One region of the Leuconostoc sp. C5 genome, then DNA from elsewhere that is predicted to be linked to it. Evidence: riboswitches for the same ligand, from Rfam matches in the RefSeq annotation. Region 1 holds a riboswitch; each other region holds the start of a gene.
What was found. A riboswitch is a leader RNA that binds a small molecule or an ion and turns the genes downstream of it on or off. The one in region 1 is predicted to bind lysine.
Positions count from the first base shown of each region.

Region 2: another riboswitch for lysine. It lies ahead of RHP56_RS09170 (amino acid permease); the one in region 1 lies ahead of lysA (diaminopimelate decarboxylase).
Region 3: another riboswitch for lysine. It lies ahead of alr (alanine racemase); the one in region 1 lies ahead of lysA (diaminopimelate decarboxylase).

Region 1 covers NZ_CP134351.1:632,980-640,469, forward strand. Annotated here, with positions in the region: gene RHP56_RS03280 (amino acid permease) at 1-804, shown strand, start outside; gene RHP56_RS03285 (VTT domain-containing protein) at 927-1,601, shown strand; gene RHP56_RS03290 (hypothetical protein) at 1,639-2,184, shown strand; gene RHP56_RS03295 (fructosamine kinase family protein) at 2,368-3,210, shown strand; lysine riboswitch at 3,297-3,465, shown strand; gene lysA (diaminopimelate decarboxylase) at 3,549-4,841, shown strand; gene dapD (2,3,4,5-tetrahydropyridine-2,6-dicarboxylate N-acetyltransferase) at 4,843-5,544, shown strand; gene RHP56_RS03310 (N-acetyldiaminopimelate deacetylase) at 5,544-6,698, shown strand; gene dapA (4-hydroxy-tetrahydrodipicolinate synthase) at 6,701-7,490, shown strand, end outside.
Region 2 covers NZ_CP134351.1:1,795,949-1,803,438, reverse strand. Annotated here, with positions in the region: gene RHP56_RS09180 (LCP family protein) at 1-1,016, opposite strand, end outside; gene RHP56_RS09175 (hypothetical protein) at 1,741-2,169, shown strand; lysine riboswitch at 2,187-2,354, shown strand; gene RHP56_RS09170 (amino acid permease) at 2,428-3,867, shown strand; gene RHP56_RS09165 (universal stress protein) at 3,924-4,367, opposite strand; gene RHP56_RS09160 (replication-associated recombination protein A) at 4,759-6,045, opposite strand; gene RHP56_RS09155 (DUF1694 domain-containing protein) at 6,052-6,426, opposite strand; gene RHP56_RS09150 (MDR family MFS transporter) at 6,521-7,490, opposite strand, start outside.
Region 3 covers NZ_CP134351.1:1,890,814-1,898,303, reverse strand. Annotated here, with positions in the region: gene rlmH (23S rRNA (pseudouridine(1915)-N(3))-methyltransferase RlmH) at 462-941, shown strand; gene RHP56_RS09635 (YhgE/Pip domain-containing protein) at 1,035-3,200, shown strand; gene RHP56_RS09630 (Rrf2 family transcriptional regulator) at 3,254-3,706, shown strand; gene RHP56_RS09625 (NAD(P)H-hydrate epimerase) at 3,791-4,456, opposite strand; lysine riboswitch at 4,582-4,750, shown strand; gene alr (alanine racemase) at 4,848-5,960, shown strand; gene RHP56_RS09615 (aspartate-semialdehyde dehydrogenase) at 5,970-7,064, shown strand; gene RHP56_RS09610 (YdcF family protein) at 7,152-7,490, shown strand, end outside.

The sequences.
Region 1 (7,490 bases):
GTTTGGCATCACTTTGAGTTATTTCCTAACGGGGTTGGTAATTTTATTAATGCCTTTCAAATGGTCATGTTTGCATTTGTCGGCATGGAATTTATTGGCATGACAACGGCTGAAACGGAAAATCCCCGTTCGGTTTTGCCCAAAGCGATTAACCAAATTCCTTGGCGCATATTGTTTTTCTATCTGGGTGCATTGTTCATTATTATGACGATTTATCCATGGCAGAAAATTCCAGAGGATCAAAGTCCTTTCGTGATGGTTTTCCAGTTGGCAGGTGTGAAATGGGCTGCCGCTTTAATTAATTTCGTAGTATTAACGAGTGCTGCTTCAGCATTAAATTCAGTTTTGTTTAGTGCTAGCCGTAATTTCTTTGCTTTATCATTCCAATCTAAGGCCAAGTTTTTACAACCATTTAGAAAAACATCAAAAACACAATTACCAGTGAATGCTGTACTGGTTACATCATTAATGGTTGCTTTTTCGGCCTTAATCTCGGTTATTCCATCAATCACAAATGCATTTAGTTTTGTGACAAGCGCATCGACGGACTTGTTTTTGATGATTTATGTACTCATATTATTCGCTTACATGAAGTATCGCAAGTCAGATAGTTACATGCCTGATGGCTTTCTTGTCATAGCACCCAAGACGTTAGTGCCATTGGCAATTCTGTTTTTCAGTTTTGTATTTATTACGCTTTTCTTTAATCCAGAATCTCGTCTACCAGCAATTGGTGCTACCATTTGGATGGTCGTGTTTGGCTGTCTTTCAATGAGACAACCAAAACAGGCATTAAATAAGTAAGTTACCGTAATTTTTCTGGTTAGAAGGCAATTAAAATCGCAATAGGGATGAAAAGGTATATTTTAATATGACATGCTCACATGTGTGGTAAAATATTACTATTCGTACTTTAGGGGAACTTTATGTCATTTCTAATTGATTTTATTTTGCACATTGATGTCCATATTGGTAATCTTGTGCAAGCGTTCGGTTTATGGACGTATTTGATTTTATTTGCAGTAATTTTCATTGAAACTGGTAGTGTGATTATGCCGTTTCTACCTGGAGATTCACTGTTGTTTGCTGCAGGAGCTATTGCTGCTACGCCTGCTGGGCTAAATGCCGGACTTAATCATTGGGTATTTATGATTGTATTCTTCTTAGCAGCTGTTATTGGTGACTCAGTCAATTTTTGGATTGGTCGTACAGGTGGTTATAAAATTTTACATCATCGTTTCTTTGGTCGTTTCATTAAAGAACAACATATCAAAGAAGCTGAAGCTTTCTTTGAAAAGCGTGGTGCTGCGGCAATAATCATTGGGCGATACATGCCGATTGTCCGCACATTTGTACCGTTTGTGGCTGGTATCAGCCAATTTTCATACAAACATTTCCTACGTAATAGTTTGATTGCTGCGTTCTCTTGGAGTTTAATTGCAACCGGTGCTGGTTATATGTTCGGAAATATTCCATTTGTTAAAGCACACTTTTCTGTAATTATTTTGGGTATTGCGTTGGTCACATTAATGCCAACAATCATTGGTGTCGTTCGTTCAGCAATGGTTGCAAAGAAACAGAAAAAAATAATGTCGAAATAACCGCCATTCATGGCGGTTTTTCTGTATAATTATAACTATGAATAACTTAAAAAAACTACAAGAATTAACTAAAATTTCAACAATAGAGATTGCTGATGCACTAGATGTTGAAGTTGAAACTGTTGAAGCATGGCAAAATGAAGAAAAAGTACCCAGTGTGAGTGATTTTGAGGCATTAAGTGGCATCTTCTCTTCTCAATTGGATGCTCAAGGAATCGACTCTCAATCCAGCAAGCATCCAATCCACATTCGTTTATCTGTGGATTATCTATTGAACCTAGGAATAACACTTTCAGATTGGATTACTTTAAAGTGGTCCTTTGAAGGTCAGTGGAATAATGATCAGTTAGCCATCGGATTTTTTTCTAATAATCAATTAGTACGTGTTATTAGCACTGAAAGTGAATTTTCGGATGCTTTTGCAGGCTATCTGATTTTACAAACTGAAGGTGAGTTTGAACCATATATTGATGAATTTGATAATGATAGGGAATACGATTGGCGTTTGTTGCGTTTGAACGATGAAAAATTTGTGGATGTAACTAACGATTTAATTGCAGCCAATTTACCAGTCATCAGCTAACAGTAGAGAAGTACACAAAGTAGTGACGTCTGTATAATATTATGATACACTACAATCAGATGATAATACCTGTGAGACAATTGAATAAATTTGTCGATAATAAGGGTATTATTTTGCCAAAAACACAGTTTTCGTAATGAAAATTGTGTTTTTTTGTTCCGATAATAAATTTTGGAGGATAATATGGACTTAGGCAACGATTTTGTTACTCGTTTGGGACTTGAAAAACCACACGACTTAGAGAAGGTACGTGGTGGAGACATTAACGAGGCGTTTTCAATCTATTCGAATAACCAGCGCTATTTTTTAAAGATTCAACAAAATGCTCAAGCAAGTTTTTTTGATCATGAAGTTGCTGGCTTGAAGGCTTTGGGGGAAGAGGTGACTGTGCCAGCCGTTTTAGCGCAGGGACAGTTACAAGGGCACGCCTACTTAGTCTTGACGTGGATTAATCAAGGAAATGGGTCACAACAAGAATTAGCAAAGTCGCTGGTTAAAATGCACCAAGCTACAGCGCCAAAGTTTGGATTTGATAGTGATAACTTAGTAGATTTTGTGCCTAAAAATAATACTTGGCAATCTTCTTGGGCTGAATTCTTTGTGAAACAACGCTTGGATCCGCTAATGGCACAAGCGCAAAAAAATAATTTTTGGCTGACCCAACGTGGTGATCACTATAGTAATTTACGTGAAACAATATTAAATGATAATCACGCGCAAACAGTTCAACCATCACTACTGCATGGTGATTTCTGGGCAGGAAACTTTATGTTTAACGATCAAGGTAAACCTGTATTTATTGATCCTAACGTGTTCTACGGTGATCGGGAATATGATTTGGCGATTTCAAGAGTGTTTGCCGGCTTTAGTCCGTCATTTTATAATCAATATATGCAAGAATGGCCATTGGATGATGGCTGGCAAAAACGTGAAAAATGGTATGAGTTTTATTATATACTAATGCACTTTACACGCTTTGGTGATATTTATGCACCGCGGATGAACAAATTATTAACGTCTTTTTAAAATCACATGATTGCTAGCAAAGAATTAGACGAAAAAACCTTGACATTCAATAATGATTCAGTCATAATAATGACAGAATAAAAATTATTTCACATAGAGGTCGCGATTGACAATACACTTACCGGAGTTGCTGTAGCAATTGATAGTAAGCTTAGGGGATATCGCCGAAATCAAGGGTGTCTACAAATGACCTTGATTGGGCTAATAGTTAAGAGCTATTAGACTGTCGCAGAGATGCGGTGAGCTATGGAAACTGTCAAAAATGCTAACAATGCCCTTTGATAAGTCCGTTTTGCGAACCTATCAAAGGGTTTTTTTGTGTAATTCAAGGGGAAATGATGACGTATCCAATAAATGAAAAGCAACATCTGACAGTTGATGGTGTTGATACAATCGAACTGGCAAAGACATATGGCACGCCGTTAGCAGTTTACGATGTAACACTTATTCGTAAGACAATGAGAGCGTTTAAGCGTATCTTTGAACAAGAAAATGTCCCATATGTAGTGAGTTATGCTGGTAAAGCTTTTGCTACTAAAGCAATTTATCAGGTGGCAGCTCAAGAAAATATTCACGCTGATGTCGTGTCTGGTGGGGAATTATACACAGCAATTAAAGCTGATTTTCCAACTCAGCATCTTAGTTTTAATGGTAATAATAAGAGTTATGATGAACTTGTGATGGCCGTTGAAAATGGTGTGGGAACAATTATTGTTGATAATTTTCTTGAGTTACAGCTACTGTCAGAAATTACGGCGGAAAAAAATGTTATTCAAGATATTTTACTACGTATTTCACCAGGAATTTCAGCTCATACTCATGAATTTATTAGTACTGGTCAACAAGATAGTAAATTTGGCTTTGATTTACAAACAGGTCAAGCGAAGCAGGCCTATGATATTGCAATAAAAGATAACCATCTTCATTTGCGTGGCTTACATGCGCATATTGGATCTCAAATATTTGATGTGACTGGATTTGAGAAAAATGCAGCACTATTAGCAGATACTGCTTACTCATGGGGATGGCAACCAGAAGTCATTAATACTGGCGGTGGATTTGGTATTCGTTATACTGATGAGGATCAACCTTTGCCAGAAAGCGAGTTTGCGGATGCTATTATCCGTGTTTTGAAAGAAAAGGCTACACAGTACGATTGGGCAATGCCAGAAATATGGATTGAACCTGGTCGTTCGATTGTCGGACCAGCCGGACAAACCCTATATACAGTTGGGTCGCGTAAGGATATTCCAGGAATTAGAAATTACTTGGCTGTAGATGGTGGTATGGGAGATAATATTCGTCCAGCACTTTATCAAGCAAATTACGAAGCGGTTTTAGCCAATCAACCAAATGCTAAAAGTGAAGAAATTGTGCGGATTGCTGGTAAATATTGTGAGTCAGGTGACGTATTGGTTTGGCAGGAAGAATTACCGGCGACAAAACCTGGTGACATTTTATCTGTGCTTGCAACAGGTGCGTACGGGTATGCAATGGCTTCAAATTATAACCGAAATCCACGACCGGCCGTTGTCTTCGTGGAAAATGGTCAACATCAAGTCGTTGTTGAACGTGAAACTTTTGAACACATGATCAGTTTAGATCAGGATTATACTCTAGGAGATAAATAACATGGCTGAAAACGAAGCACAAAAACTAATTAATTTCATTGCAAATGCAAAAAAAATTACCCCAGTAAAAGTTACATATAAAGGCACATTGGCAACTGAAGTGCCAGATACTGTGCAACAATTTGGAAATGAGTCATTTGGACAATTAATTGGCGACTGGTCTGAAATTGAATTGTTAATTAAGAATCTACCATCAGAAGATGTATTTATTGAAAATGATTCACGTAACTCTGCCGTTCCTTTGCTTGATAAAAAAGAAATTAATGCTCGCATTGAACCAGGTGCCATTATTCGCGATCAAGTTGAAATTGGTGACAATGCGGTGATTATGTTGGGCGCAGTGATTAATATTGGTGCAGAGATTGGTGCTAACACAATGATTGATATGGGTGCTGTACTTGGCGGCCGTGCCATTGTTGGTGAAAATTCTCATATTGGTGCTGGCGCGGTATTAGCTGGTGTGATTGAACCAGCATCTGCCCAACCTGTTCGCATCGGAAATAACGTTCTAGTTGGCGCTAATGCCGTCGTTATTGAAGGCGTACAGGTCGGTGACGGCGCAGTAGTTGCGGCTGGAGCGATTGTCACAAAGGATGTACCAGCCAATACAGTAGTTGCGGGTGTTCCTGCAAAAGTCATTAAGGAGATTGATTCGAAGACGCAACAAAAGACTGCGTTAATTGACGCATTGCGAGGCTTATAATGCCAGTTAGTGAAGAAGATTTGAAAACCTATCGGCGTGACTTACATAAAATTCCAGAACTTGCTTTAGCGGAATTTAAAACGCATCGTTATTTGTTAGAAAAGATTCAATCTTGGCAAACTAATTTTATGACAATACGTCAAGTAGAAGAATTACCTACCGCAATGCTTGTAAAATTTTCTGGGACTGACCCAAGCCGGACGGTAGGATATCGTGCTGATATTGACGCGCTACCAGTTACAGAAGATACTGGATTGCCATTTGAATCAACACATAAAGGTGTTATGCATGCATGTGGTCATGATGTTCACATGTCTATAGCTTTGGGATTAGTTCAGTATTTTAGTGAGCATCAACCTAAAGACAATTTAATTGTCTTTTTCCAACCGGCTGAAGAGTCAAAAAGTGGTGGCAAATTAGCGGTTGATTTAGGAATCTTTGAAGGTGAGTGGCATCCTGATGAATTTTACGGCATTCATGATCAGCCTAATTTACCTGCTGGAACTTTGAGTACCTTAGCGGGCACTTTATTTGCTGGAACGGCCGAGCTCGAAATTGACATCCATGGGCAAGGTGGTCATGCGGCCTATCCCCACTTAGGTAAGGATCCAATTGTCATTTCGGCTGAATTAATTATGTTGTTACAAACTGTTGTATCGCGTGACGTTGATCCGATAGAAGGTGGTGTAGTGAGTCTTGGAATGATTAGCGGCGGCTTTACAAATAATGTTATTCCAGACACGGTGCATCTTGCCGGAACAGTTCGTAGTATGACCAAAGATGGCTTGGATAAAATGACAACACGAATTCGCCAAATCGTTGAAGGTGTGGCGTTGGCAAATGATGTCAAGATTAATGTTCGCCTTGAAACAGGAAGTTATTTGCCTGTTGAAAACAATCCTGACTTAGCTAACAATTTGCTGAGTTTCATGGAACAGCGTCAAGACATTGCTTTTGAAGAAGCAAAACCTGCGATGACAGGTGAGGATTTTGGTTACATATTGCAACATATTCCTGGTGTCATGCTTTGGTTGGGTGTTAATGACAATCATTCACTGCACAGTGCCAAGTTAAACATCGATGAAGCAGCTTTGTTGCCAGGATTTAATGCTTTGAAAGATTTTATTGAGTGGCGAATGTCACAAGGAGAATAAGCATGTACGAAGGAATTAATTTAATTACGGCAATTATTACGCCTTTTACAGTAAACGATGAGATTGATTATGAGTCATTAGAGAAATTAATTGAACACCTGTTAAATCATGGTTCGCAAGGATTTGTGATTGCAGGAACAACAGGTGAATCTCCAACACTGTCTTTTGAAGAGAAAGTAGAGTTGACACGGTTTATTGCAAAACAGGTTGGTAATCGTGCGCTTTTAATTGCTAATGCAGGTTCCAATAATACAAAGGAATCCGTAGAAGCAGCCAAAGCTTTAAGCAAAATCGAGCATATTAACGGCATCTTGGCAGTAACACCGTATTATAATAAGCCAAGTCAAGCTGGTATGATTGCACATTTTAAAGCTATCGCTGATGCATCCGAAAAGCCTGTTATGTTATATAACATTCCTGGACGTACGGTGGTCGGTCTCACGGTTGATAGTGTGATTGAATTAGCTCAACATCCTAATATTAATGCAATTAAGGAAACAACATCAACTGAATTTGTTGAAGCAGAGGTAGAAGGGACCACTGGATTTGCAGTCTATACTGGTGAAGATGCAATGACTCTTTCGGCTTACACCGTCGGCGGTGCTGGAACAATTTCGGTAGCTTCACATCTTTATGGTGACGAAATGTCTGAATTGTTTTCTGCTATGAATGCAGGTAATTGGCGCGAAGCTGGGCGTTTGCAACGTTACCTAACCCCACGAATGAATGCCCTATTTGCTTACCCTTCCCCAACTCCAGTTAAGACGAAATTAGCCGAAAAAGGATTCGTAC
Region 2 (7,490 bases), 850 kb from region 1:
TCTTTTTGAGTAACAACTTCATATGAAACGTTGTTCCCTTCAGAATCAGGATAACTCGTGCTGACACCCTGAATATGCTCGGTGACAATATTTTTTGCTGCATTAATGTATTTGCTAGCAATTGTCGTTATATCTCCAAATGACAAATCAGTTTGAACATTTGAACTCATTGTATTCATAAACTTTGTATTTAACAAACTTGAAACATTAGCTGACTTTTTGATCAAACCTTCTAATACCAATCGTTGACGTTTTTGACGCCCATAGTCACCATCTGGATCATCGTAACGCATGCGCGAGAATGCAAGGGCTGCATCACCAGTCATGACGTGCTTGGTTGCCGACCAAGTGACCCCATTATCATCAGAATGTTCATAGCCTGTGCTTCCCTTGTGGAAACGGTATAGGTTTGCACCGTAAGCATGGGCTGTTTCCTGACTATAAGTGAAGTCAATGGGGGACTTAACAGAAATTCCCCCAACTTGAGTAACCATTTTTTCCAAGCCGGACATATTAACTAAGGCATAAAAATCAATAGGAATGTTTAAGTAAGATTCTACAGTTTTAATGGCAGTTGCCGTTGAACCATAGGCGTAGGCTGCATTTATTTTTTGAGGGAAAGTACTTTCGTACCCCGGAATAGAAACCATTGCATCACGAGGGATAGAAATCATTGTTGTTTTTTTTGTCTTGGGGTTAACAAGAAGCAACATCATTGAATCGGTACGTCCTTTGTATGTACGTCCTAATTCACCGGTATCCGTTCCAAATAACAAAATAGACAAGGGCTTTCCACTTTGAACAACGCTTGAGACGTTTCGGGATTTAGTGACGCCACTGCTCTTGTATGTTTTATCAATTGCTGATTTAGTATTATGGATAGCCATCCAAGCAAATGTGCCTGACACGATAAGTAAGAGACCGACAATAAGCAAGATAATATTTCGTAGTCTGTGACTACTTTTTGAATAGCGATCAATTCTGGACTTAACTGCAGTTTGTTTATTTTTTTTCATAACGGTCTCTCGATTGTTTTGGCCAATGAAATATGGCGGTTTGTAAGATAATAAAGACAGCTACCGAATTTTATCGATATACTGCCATTTTGGGGCAACAAAGGCAAAAGGCTTGAAACTAACGATCAATCAAAAAATAGTAACCAGTGTTCTCACCATATTTTGAGATTATTCATCTAGCAATAATTCATCTGCCATGTATAGATATTTAAGGGCACGACTAAAAATATCGGCAAAAAACCAACTGATAGTAATGATATCGGACCAAGTTAAAGTCAAGATTAAATTTTAACCATATCAGCTTTTTTTTATAATTATATCTCATATAATGCTACAATTATTAAGAGCTATAAGCAAATGAGTTTGTAGAAATTTAATATTTGGGAGAATGTGAGCAAGCGGGGTCAATTGAGCATATTGAATATCATTGTCGTCATAAAACTATGTTTTTGTCAGTACAATTTGAATATGCTTATCCGTATCATCACAATTATAAACAATGTTAATTCCACCGGATAAATTAAGAAAAATTTTAATCATTACCTTTGGCATTATTTTTGTTTTTTTAGGTATTCAAGTTAGATTTCATATGATATTTATGCAAGTTCTGGACGCGACTACAGATTTTGCAGTAAACAATATTTTATCGTTGAAAATACCCCTATACTTAGGGTTAGGTAATCTTTTTTCCCATTATTGGGTCGTCATCCCATTGATAGCGGTTATGGTAGCATTTCTTTATTTAATAAATTACAAAATCGCTGCCTGGTGGTTTGCCATTACACAATTGGTTGCGATGTTGCTGACATGGGTTATTACAATTATTTTGCGCATCCATTGGCAGGATGGTCCTAAAATAGGTGAAACTATTCCTAACTTATTGTTGGTGTGGTGGTTGCAATTGCTCTTACTACTAGTCATTATTATGCCACATTTGGTTAAGTCGAGAAAAATTCAAGTGATGATCAATATTTTAATTGGTTTATTTTGGTTATCAATTATGTTAGCCCGTATTCAATCTCATCATATGGCATTGACTAGTGGTTTGGGAGCAATTACCTTTGGTTATTTTTGGTGGCAGTTTAGTGCACAACAATATTATAAACGGGCGAGACATTGGCAAAAGGTACTTGAAATTGACGGGCGCGTGTAAGTGTGTTATTATTTTCATATTGTCAAAGAGGTTGCAGCCAACATGAGTCACATGAATGAGTCCGCCAGGATGTTGAAATCATGTAAAAGGGAAGGTTGCCGAAAGGGTTAACAGGCAAGATAACCTTTGGGCTAGTGATTAAGAGTTGCTAGACTGTCGCAGAAATGCGGTGCGCTTTGAAAAGTGATTATATAATGACTTTTTAAACCTCTTCCTGTTTGCTAAGGAGAGGTTTTTTTATTTTGAGAAGGAGATTTTATGTCTGAACATAAAGGGCACATACAGCGTAATTTAAAAACGCGCCATGTGTCAATGATTGCATTAGGTGGTTCAATTGGAACGGGCTTATTCGTAGCTTCGGGAGCCACTGTTGCGCAAGCAGGTCCTCTGGGTGCTATTGTCGCTTATTTAGCTATTGGTGTGATGGTTTATTTCTTAATGACTTCGCTGGGTGAAATGGCTACTTATTCACCAACTTCAGGTTCATTTTCCGACTATGCTGGTAAATATGTTGACCCAGCATTGGGGTTTGCCATGGGATGGAACTACTGGTTTAATTGGGCTATAACATTAGCTGTCGACATTGTGGCAGTTGGCTTGGTGGCTGAATTTTGGTTTCCAAATACACCAGGGTGGATATTTTCCGCGATTGCTTTATTACTTATCTTCTTAATTAATATTTTTTCAGTTGGAACTTTTGGAGAAGCTGAGTTCTGGTTGTCGATGATAAAGGTAGTAACTATTATTGCCTTCTTGATTGTTGGTCTGGCTACTATTTTTGGTGTAATTCATTCTGACATCAATGTCATGAAAAACTTGTCGGTCGGTAATCACGGATTTGTTGGTGGACCTCAAGCTATCTTGTCAGTATTCGTTGTTGCTGGATTTTCTTTTCAAGGAACTGAGTTAATTGGTATTACTGCTGGAGAAGCAGAGGATCCTGATAAGTCAGTTCCCAAGGCGATAAATCAAGTGTTTTGGCGTATCTTATTGTTTTATATTCTGGCAATTTTTGTCATTTCCGCTCTGGTTTACTATAAAGATCCGCGCTTGTTGAGTTCTTCCACACAAAACATTGCGGTCTCACCATTTACAATCGTATTTAAAAACGCAGGAATTGCTTTTGCGGCTAGTTTAATGAATGCAGTTATCTTAACATCAATTGTTTCGTCAGCAAATTCAGGTTCATATGCTTCTACACGTATGTTGTATGCTATGGCGCGTAAAGGGGATGCCCCTAAAATTTTTGCCAAGCTTTCAACTAGAGGGGTTCCAGTTGCAGCCTTAGTATTAACTACTGCGATTGGGTTATTAGCATTTATTGCTAACACCAAAGGGGGATCAGTTGCTTATACTTGGCTGGTCAATGCTTCTGGGTTAACTGGATTCATCGCTTGGGTCGGCATTGCTATCTCTCATTATCGCTTCCGAAGAGCTTATGTGGCGCAAGGAAAGAGTCTGTCTGATTTGAAATACAAGGCTAAGTGGTTCCCATTCGGTCCACTATTTGCGCTAGTGATTTCTATTGGTGTTATTATTGGTCAGGATCCGGACAGTTTTGCCCATCTAAATTGGGAAAAAATATTTGTGACCTACTTATCAGTTCCTTTGTTTGTAATCTTATACTTTTGGTACAAGGTTTCTCACAAAACGAAGCTAATTGCTCTAAAAGATGTTGATCTAAAACAATATAAATAAAGACATATAAAAAAGACACTACATCATTGTAGTGTCTTTTTTATATGAGCAATAACTTAACCGCGAACTACTAGGACGTCAACTTTAGCAGATCTCGTTACGAATTCAGTAACAGAACCAATAACTAAACGTTCTACAGCATTTAATCCAGTTGCACCAATGACAATCAAATCAGCATTGACTTCGTTAGGTACATCTTTAGCGATTAACGACTTGGGCGAACCATATTCGATTAGATAATCGACATTTTTAACACCAGCTTCAATTGCCTGTGCTTTATATTTTTCTAAGCTTTTACGCGTTTCATCTGAAACTGCTTCAACCATTGTATCGTCAAAACTAGCCACATTTTGAAATGCACGGGTATCGATAACGTTTAAAATTGACAAGATGCCTTCATCACCAGCATCCAAGGTCAGTTCAATCGCGCGCGTTAATGCAGCTTCAGATTCTTTTGATCCATCCATTGGTACTAAAATCCTATGATAATTTGCTGTCATAATAACATCCCTTCTTGCAATATGCAATGCGTTCTTCTATACCTCTAGTATAGCGCTTTCATAATAAAATTAATAGTATGTTCTTTAACCTAATTAAACACTGATTTTAATTTATACAAAAAAAACGCCCACAAATGTGGACGCACGGGCTTAGCCCGGAACACTCAATTGATACCGTTAATCGCTACGCAGATTTTCCTCGAAATTATCGAGGTGGATGGTTCATCAAGATTGTCAGATTACCGAATGAAAGGGCATATCTTCTAAGTCCTGAATTCCCAACCGAAAATAAAAGTTGTAAGGAAAAAGCTGATGATGTAGCAATGCGTATATCTGAGGAATTCATATAGTATTATAACGCGAAAACTCGTTAACTGAAAGACTTGACTTTTTAGTTTAGCCCGTTTTCTTGTCGCAATTTTAGTGTCTGATAGACATCAAATAATTGTTGTTCAATTTTCGAATTACCTTTAGGATGAAAATACTGAGTGTTTGTCATTTTATCTGGTAAATATTGTTGAGCTACCCAATCATTATCATAGTCATGCGGATATGTGTAATCTACACCGTGATTCAACTCCGAAGATCCCTTATAATGTGCATCTTTTAAATGATCAGGTATATCGTAAGATTTGCCATGACGAACATCACTAATAGCCAAGTCAATTGCTTTGTAGGCCGAATTAGATTTAGGTGAGAGAGAAAGTTCAATAATAGCATTGGCGATCGGAATTCTGGCTTCTGGAAATCCTAGTGTTTGCGCGGCTTGAATAGCAGTTACTGCCCGCTGAGCTGCCGGTGGATTTGCCAACCCAATATCTTCGTATGCAATAACGGTAAGTCGGCGTGCTAAAATCGGTAAATCACCGGATTCGATAATGCGGGCAGCGTAGTGTAACGCCGCATCGGTGTCGGATCCGCGAATTGATTTTTGTAGTGCTGAAATCACATCATAATGCGCATCCCCATCTTTATCTGCTGATAATGCTTTGCGTTGCACAGTCTCTTCAATGATTGGCAAACTGATATGAACGACACCCTTTTTATCTGCTTTTGTTGATAAAACCGCTAATTCTAAACCATTTAAAGCACTGCGTAAATCACCATTTGTTGCTCGCGATAACTGTAACATAGCGTTATCATCGAGAACGATATTGTATTGCCCAAGGCCTTTTTCTTTATCAGCAATGGCTCTTTTAACAGCGCTTGTGATATCTGTTTCACTTAGACTGTTAACTTCAAATATTTGCGTTCTAGAACGAATAGCTGGTGTGACATTAATATAAGGGTTTTCTGTCGTCGCACCGATTAATATAATTGCTCCGGACTCCAAATGTGGTAGTAAAAAGTCTTGTTTGATTTTGTTTAAGCGATGAATTTCGTCTAGTAACAAGACGACAGTCCCTGACATTTTTGCTTCTTCGACAATGATTTGTAAATCTTTTTGGCTATCGGTAGCAGCGTTTAGCATGCGAAACGCATATTTTGATGAACCGGCAATGGCACTAGCTATTGATGTTTTACCAGTACCAGGCGGCCCGTACAAAATCATCGAACTCAGCCGATGAGCAGCGACCATGCGCCAGATGATTTTGCCTTCACCAACTAAATGTTGTTGGCCAACAATCTCTTCAATTTTTGTGGGGCGCATACGGTACGCTAGCGGTTCTTGTGTCATAAACGTTTATCCTAAGTAAATATTATCTACGTTGACAGCAGTATTAGCGGCTAGTACCACTGCAATTGGATCTTCTTGATGTGCGGATTTTGTAGAGTCGGAAAGCAAGGTGAAACTATGTTTGCTCTGCGTTGCTAAACCGACATACGTTGAAAAATAGTCGCCGGCAAGTTGCTGATCAATTAGAACCTTGCCAATGCTATGTGATTTAAGTGATGCGGCAAATTGTGATTGGATGTTTGAATTGCCTAATTGAGAGACCTTAATTGCGACAATGACACGTTCTCGGAACGTGCCAAGATAGCGGTTTTGCTCATCAGGGTTAATTTTTGGGCTGCCATTACCAAGCTGTTCTTGTTGTAAGCGTTCATTGACGTCCATGATTTTCTCCATTAATATTTGATACTTCTATTATACGTTATCTTAGTCGTTAATTTGTACCTAAACTCTCAGTCAATGGGGCGCAATGCTAAACCTACATGTTGCTTTGGTTATCTGGTATTAAACGTAATGCCCAAAGAGTTAAGATAATCGCTCCTAATCCCAGAAAAATAATCGCGGTAGCTATACCAAACGAACCAAGAAATGGTGCGCCAATCAGCATTGATGATGCAATGACTTTTCCTAATTGAAAAATTGAACCATTAAAAGCAAGGTAGGCACCACGTTTATTTTCTGGCATTAAATCGGCTAATTTTGATTGACGTGTTGGGACATACATCAATTCACCAAAAGATAATATGAAGCTTGAAAAAATTAATAAGGGTAGCGTGTTGACGTATGCTTGCAGAGCGTAGCCTAACGTAAATAATGTAGTACCCATTACAAATATTTTTTTCGTGTTGCGATTAGTTATCCAACGAGATATTGGTGCAGTAAACAAAACAATAATAGCTGTATTAATGCTTGTCAATAGACTTAACATTTTTACACCATCAAATGATATACCTAACCATTTTGTATGGATAAAACTTTGTGCCAAATGAATGGCGATAAAGTTAGTGCGTTGAAACTCAACACTAAGTAATAAGATGCCACCTAATGTGAAGATAACAAAACGAACATCGCATAATACAATCTGGTAACTATGAAATACAGACTGAAACCCAACGTGACATTTTATATTAACCATTTGTTCATGGGTTTCAGTAATTAAATATTTGGTCAAAAGTAACGAACTAATATTTATGATGACTAAAATAGTAGTAAGTAATAAGAAATGCCGTTCAAATAACCAGCCACCAATGATCATCCCAATCATCAATGCCAGGTTATTCGCCCAATAATTGATGGCATACATGAAGGCGCGTGTTTTTTCAGTTGAGACGTCGATGAGCATTGCTTCACTAGCTGGGCTAATCAAGCCACTAGCAATATTTCCAAGAAACATCATCACGAAGGTTAGCCAAGGAAAATGATAAACGGGTAGATTAGCGCAGACAATA
Region 3 (7,490 bases), 760 kb from region 1:
AATAAATATTGGTAATTTTAGGCAATATTTAGGGAAAAATGGGCAGTTTTTAGACGCATATCAGCAATGTTCGTGTATTGAAGCGATTAAAGAAATAACACTGATGCAATGCTATTTAGAATATATTTTCCGAACAATGTAAAGAAAATTTACTTTAAACATTAGTCGAACGCGTGTGCTTATCCACAATTGTGTACAACTTTGTGGATAACTGTGGATAACTTGCGGGAAAATATCTATAATTTGTCTAAATAAGAGTAAAATAACGTTTATAAAGTTATCCACATTTTTTTTGAAATTAAAAAAAACAGTGGATAACTTAAAAAGCGAACAGCGAAAAGAGTTGGTATAAAAGCTTTTTCAGAAAAAAATATTTTTTTTGTTCGTGTGGATAACATCGGATATAATGAATATAGGTAATCAACCAAAAATATTAAGAAATTGTAAAGAGTAGGTTTGAAATGAATATTAAATTAATCACGGTCGGGAAACTAAAGGAAAAGTATTTAACAGAAGGCATTGCGGAGTATACAAAACGATTATCTCGCTTTTGTAAAGTTCAAGTAGTTGAGTTGATTGATGAAAAGACGCCGGAAAATGCTAGTGAAGCACAGAATAATCAAATTATGGCTAGAGAAGGGGAGCGAATTCAAGCGAAAATTGGTTCGCGTGATTATGTTATTGTGCTAGCAATAGAAGGGAAACAGTTTCCTTCCGAGGAATTTTCTCAAAAACTTGAAGCCATTGCGGTTAATGGCTATTCGGACATTACTTTTATTATTGGTGGTTCTCTTGGATTATCTAAGGCAATCAAGCAAAGGGCGAACCTAAAGATGAGCTTTGGGTTGCTGACCTTGCCACATCAATTAATGCGTCTTGTACTGATTGAGCAAATTTATCGTGCTTTTATGATTCAACAAGGATCACCGTATCATAAGTAACATGTAAAAAAATGAAAACTATTGTTGCATTTTCATCTTTCCGTGTCTATAATATATCCATAGATAAAAAATATACACGAAAGAGTGCGAAGTATGAGGAAGTTTTTTGAGAATTCAGAATGGAACCGTGTTCGAAAAATCAGGGGGTTACCATTATTATTGGTTGGTATTACACTCATTCCGAGTTTATACGCAGTCATTTTTTTGTCGTCACTTTGGGATACTTATGGTAGAGTGGACCATCTTCCAGTTGCGATTGTTAATCAAGATAAGACCGCAAAGATTAATGGAAAGTCACAGAATATAGGCGATGATTTAACTAAAAAATTGCTTGACAGCAAGCAATTAAAATTAACTAAGACTTCGGCTGAAAAAGCTAAAAAAGGACTTGCATCTGGAAAGTATTACATGACCATCACGATACCGAAGTCCTTTACTAAGAATTCAGGTACGCTGTTGGATGCTAAGCCAGTCAAGCCTGAGATTAAAATTGCGCATAATACAGGGCAAGGATTCATTGCTGAAAAATTAACGGCTTCCGCGGCTGATAAAGTACAGGCAAATGTCTCAAAATCACTGCAAGGTGTTTATAATAAAACAATTTTAAATGCAACAGCCTCCTCAAAAAAAGGTTTTCAATCGGGATCTAAAGGTGCTACACAACTTGGGAGTGGTTTATCACAATTACAAGATGGTACTAAAAAATTGCAAGATGGTACAACACAGCTCCAAACTGGTACTTCACAGTTGGCAACGGGCTTGTCACAGTATACAAATGGCGTGTCGTCCGCTAATACTGGTGCTCAGCAGTTAACTTCAGGTGCTCAACAACTTGCCACACAGCTCCAAAAGGTTTCTGACGAGATTAATACAAAGCAAAGTGCTAAGGCGGCTGATTTAAAGCAGCTTGATACAGGCTTGACGCAACTGACACAGGGCTTGCAAAAACTAAGTAAGGTTGAATCACCAACGGTAACTGTTGATTCAACAAAGCTTAACGAAGCGTCCGAAAAGCTGTCAGCTGGATTAACTGGTGCTGGGAAAGACGCAGCTGCTTTCAAAGCATTAGCTCAAGATGCTGATTTCCAAAAATTTTTACAAGAAAATCCTACTGTTGCTGCTAAATATCAAGCAGCATTAAGTGATTTGGCTGAAAATGTGCAATCAAGTGCAACAGCAGCCACTACAATTCAAAATCAATTAACTACATTAAAAGCTATGTTGCCACAATTACAAGCGTTGCAGGCAGAAATTCCAGAATTACAGAAACTCGGTCAACAAGGATCCATTGCCACTCAAGGCGCGCAAACAGCCATTAAAACACTAAATGACAGCTTAACTACCGTCAGCCAAGGAATAGCTAACCAAGCAGTACCAGGTGCTCAGCAGCTAGCGCAAGGATCATCTCAATTAACTACAGGACTTGGACAGTTAGCCGCCAAAAACGATACACTTAATAGTAGTGTTTCGCAATTAAATGATGGCACGACACAGTTACTTACTGGTGAAAATCAAGCTAGTGAGGCCTTACAGCAGGCAGGTACTGGTGCAACCACTTTAGCGAATAAATTAGCTGATGGTGCTGTGAAATTGTCAGCTATACACAATAAGAAATCAAATGTGGTAGCATTATCACAGCCAGTCAAGCAAAAATCATCTAATTTATCAAAGGTTCCTAACAACGGAACTGGAATGGCGCCATATATGATGTCTGTTGGGTTATTTGTTGGTATGATCACATTTACGACCATATTTGATTTCATGACGGTTTCTAAAAAGCCAAAAAATGGTTTCACATGGTGGGCTAATAAGCAGTTAATTAATGCGCCAGTTTTTATTGGACAAGCACTGATTATGACTGGTTTACTCTTCTTAGTGGATGGCATGGAAGCGCAGCGGCCAGCGATGACATTTGTTGTAGCCTTAGCAGCATCCTTTGGGTTCAATCAGTTTGTTGTCTTGTTTAATGTGCTAATTGGTAAACTAGGGTCAGGGATTATGCTGGTTTTGATGGTATTACAACTGAGTGCTAGTGCAGGATCTTATCCTATTGAGTTGTCAAACAGCTTTTTTGAGGCAATTCATCCATGGATGCCAATGAGTTACTCTGTCCATGCCTTCCGCGAAACAATTTCTATGGGTGGCAGTGTTGCATCAGACTTAACTGTATTGTTATCCTTAGGAGTGATATCAATGGTACTAACATGGTTTGTGTACCAAATGAAATTAAACCATAATCAGTTAACTTTTAAGCATTAATTTAAAAGCAGTCGGCAGACTGCGTACATAAAGAAATGAAGTTGGAAAAATAAATGAAAATGTCTAGTGCAGTTGAACAAAGTTTGGTTGTCTTGGTTATGTTAGCTTTGCAAAAAGATGGCTTACCTGTTAAAAGTCATGTTTTAAGTGAACACTTAGAAGTATCTGAATCGTACTTAAAAAAAACAATGCGCAAATTAGTTGTTGCAAATTTAATAAAAGCGATCGCTAGTAAGGAAGGTGGTTTCAAATTGGCTCGTAATACCAATGATATTACGTTATTGGATGTTTATGAGGCGATTGAAGGAGAAGATAGCTTTATTCATTCTACCCAATTGGCAGATCGCGTGTTTCCTGCCAAAACTGCTGTCGCTGAAGGAACAAAAGAAGTTCTATCTATTGTCTATGAAGCAGAAAAAGATTTTAAGAAACGGTTAAAACGTACATCAATTGCTGATTTGTTATTGTTTGCTAAAGAAGGAGAAGAAATTGTTGATTGGCGATGAAGTGACACATATTGACTAAAAAAACAGTTTATTAATGCCAACCTGGCATTAATAAACTGTTTTTATATTGTGAAGTATTATATTCTATGCAACAGGTAGCGTCTCCTGTAAACTGAATTCAAAATCATCTGGAATAAGCATCCCGACATCTTTTAAAATAACATTTCCGGAAAGGTAACAACCATTCTGTTGCGTTAAACCAACCTTTGTGAAGCCGAAAGTGACTGTAGTATGAGCTTTAAGAGCAGCGCCACGTACCTCTCCCGTTGTTGCATCAATACCAGTAGGAACATCAACAGCAATGACAGGTTTATCAATGTGGTTGGCCGCTTTAATCATTTTTTGTAAGCCTTCAGGTAGAACGTTGTTCAATCCAACTCCAAATATCGCATCAATAATTAAAGTTGCCTCATTAAAGTCACTTTTTTCAGAACGAACTAAGCCATGCTTTTCAATGATTGCCAGTTGCCGTTTCACACTGTCTTTCGCACGGCTAACGTTTCCGACAAATTGTAATGAGACATTTACGCCTTGAGCGTACAAGAGACGAGCGATTGCTACGCCGTCAGCACCATTATTACCAAGACCAGCTAGTACTAACACATGACTCAAATCGAATCTACCGGCGCCGATAACATCAAGCACTGCCATTGCGGCCCGTTCAATTAATACATCCTGTGGCATACCAATAGTCTCAATCGTGTAATTATCTATTTGCTGCATTTCTGTAGCTGTAACAAGTCGCGTCATAGTTCCCATCATTTCATAAGTTATTAAATTCATTATACGGTGATTTGACAGTGTTATCAATCAAACAAGCGTAAAAATATTGAATTTGACAAATAAAAAAAATTAGAATACAATAATAACAATTTAAGAATCATAGAGGTTGCTGCTGACATTAGTCGCTTGCGGAGTGCTTACAGGTACAATGAAACAGGTTAAAGGGGATGTAGCCGAAGCATTGGTGCTGTGACACCAAGTAGCTGGGCCAATCGGTGAAAAATCGTTGGACTGTCGCGTAAGCGGGGTGCTATGTTATAGATTGCAATTAATTGGGATCCATGGCTGCTACTTGTGCGCTGTGGATTTTTTAATAGAGGAGGTATGCATTCATAGATATCTGTGAATGGGCTAACATATGGTAGAGGCAATAACACGTCCAACACGTCTTGAAGTTTCCAAGAGCGCTGTTGAACATAATATAACGACCGTTAAAAATGTATCAGGTGCAGACAAAGTCTTTTTGACCGTTAAGTCAAATGCCTATGGATTTGGTTTGATTCCTATGGCTCAAGCTGCTGTGGCAGGAGGTATTTATGGCTTAGGTGTAGCTGTTCTTGATGAAGCTATTGCACTGCGGCATGAGCGCATAACCGCACCAATTTTAATTTTAGGTATTTCACAGGTAAAGTATGTTGAACTAATGGCTGTCCAGCATATCATGGCAACTGTTGTTTCATTGGACTGGCTGGAGAAAGCAGAACATCAGTTAACTGGTGAACAGCGATTACCTGTTACACTAGGTATCGATACTGGCATGGGTAGAATTGGGTTTAGAAATCGTGAAACTTTAGCGAAAGCGATACAGTTTGTTTTGGATCATGCTGATAAGTTTGAATATGTTGGACTATCGACGCACTTTGCCGAATCTGATTCATCAGATACCAGGTACTTCCAAAAGCAATTAACACGTTGGCATCAATTGACGGATGACTTGCCAAAACCAAAGTATTATCATGTTGCTAATTCGGGTGCTGCAATGTATCACGCAGAAGAGGTTCCCCATGAGGTTGTCCGCGTAGGAACGGTGCTTTATGGGATTGAGCCCTCTCGTGGTGAACTAGCAGATGGACGTAACCTGAAACCCGTCATGGCCCTTCGGAGCGAGGTAAATTTTGTTAAACGCTTACCTGCTGGTGAAGGTATTAGTTATTCACACAAATATACGACAACTCAAAACGAGTGGATAGGCACTGTTCCTATTGGTTATGGGGATGGTTGGCTACGCAAATTAATGGGGTTCAAGGTTATTATTGACGGTCAATACGCCCCTATTGTAGGGCAAGTAGCAATGGATCAGTTAATGATACGTTTGCCTCGTGAATATCCAGAAGGTACAACGGTAACCTTTATTGGTCAAGATGGAGACTTAGAGAATACAATCGAGGACGTTGCACAGTTTGCAGGTTTGGCGCCCTGGGAAATCACAACAGGACTACAAGATAGAATACATCGTATTTTAGTAGATTAGGAGAAGATAATGACTAGAGAATATAGTGTTGCCATTCTTGGCGCAACAGGTGCTGTGGGCACACGACTTATTGAACAATTAGAGCAATCAACGATTCCCGTGAAGAATATAAAATTGCTTGCTTCGTCACGTTCAGCAGGTAAGACACTTCAATTTAAAGGTACAGACGTGGTTGTTGAGGAAGCAACTCCAGAAAGTTTTGATGGGGTTGATTTAGTTTTGGCTAGCGGTGGTGGTTCAGTTTCAGCACGATTTGCACCCGAAGCTGTGAAACGCGGCGCTGTGGTTGTTGATAATTCAAGCCAATGGCGAATGAATGATGATGTCCCGTTAATTGTTCCTGAAGTTAATGAAGCAGATTTGAAACAACACCAAGGAATTATTGCCAACCCTAACTGTTCAACGATTCAAATGGTTGTTGCTCTAGCGCCCATTAAAGCTAAATATGGTTTGACACGTGTTATCGTGTCAACTTATCAAGCTGCTTCTGGTGCGGGACAATCTGCATGGCAAGAGCTAGTTTCAGAAACTGATGCCCACAATGCTGGTAAAGAAATGCATGCTGAGATTTTGCCGGTTAAAAGTGCTAAGCATCATTATCCCCTAGCTTATAATTTACTGCCACAAATAGATGTTTTTGAAGAAGACGGTTACACTCATGAAGAATGGAAGATGATTCATGAGACTAAAAAAATTATGTTCGGTGATAAAAATTCTAAAGCAGTTAAAGTGACAGCAACTGCGGTCCGGGTACCTGTTCCTATTGGTCATGGCGAGACTGTTTATTTTGAAACGGATGCCGGATCAGGAGCGACAGCCGCTGATATTCAAGCGATTCTGAGTGAAGCCCCAGGTGTTGTTTTGGAAGACAATCCAAAGGAACAGTTGTACCCACAGCCAATTAATGCCGAAGGAAAACGCGAAACATTCGTCGGCCGTGTGCGTCCCGATTTGGAAAATGATGATAGTTTCCATATGTGGGTTGTCTCAGATAACCTGCTTAAAGGTGCTGCTTGGAATACAGTGCAAATTGCAGAACGTCTTGTTGACTTAGACTTGGTCAGAGTCCCAGAAGACGCAGCAAATAAGTTTATCACAGCATAAATTTTTTTAAGAGCGTTCAGCGCTCTTTTTATATCTCAAAAAGCGGTGGCACAACTATGTGTAAAAGCAACGTGTTACAATAGCTTTATGATAGCAATTCTAACAATTTTAACTTTAGCTACAAGTATGTTTTCTTGGCTACTTTGGCATCAAATCAGGATTAACCCGGCAAGTTTACGACTGGGATTTTATGTATTGATTATTGTGATTTTTTTATTTATTGGTCTGCAGGTGATTCAGTTTCCAAGTATATCAGTTGTTCATATAATTAATGAAGCTAAGCTGTTCGTTAAATGGGGGAATATTGCGGGTCTGTTTTTGGTGATTACACTGGCCTATCACAGTTTTCAAAGTTGGCGTAAATGGCAACATAGCCTGCATCAGTTAGTTTTTCCACTAGTGTTGCTTGTGTATGCTATTGCTGAT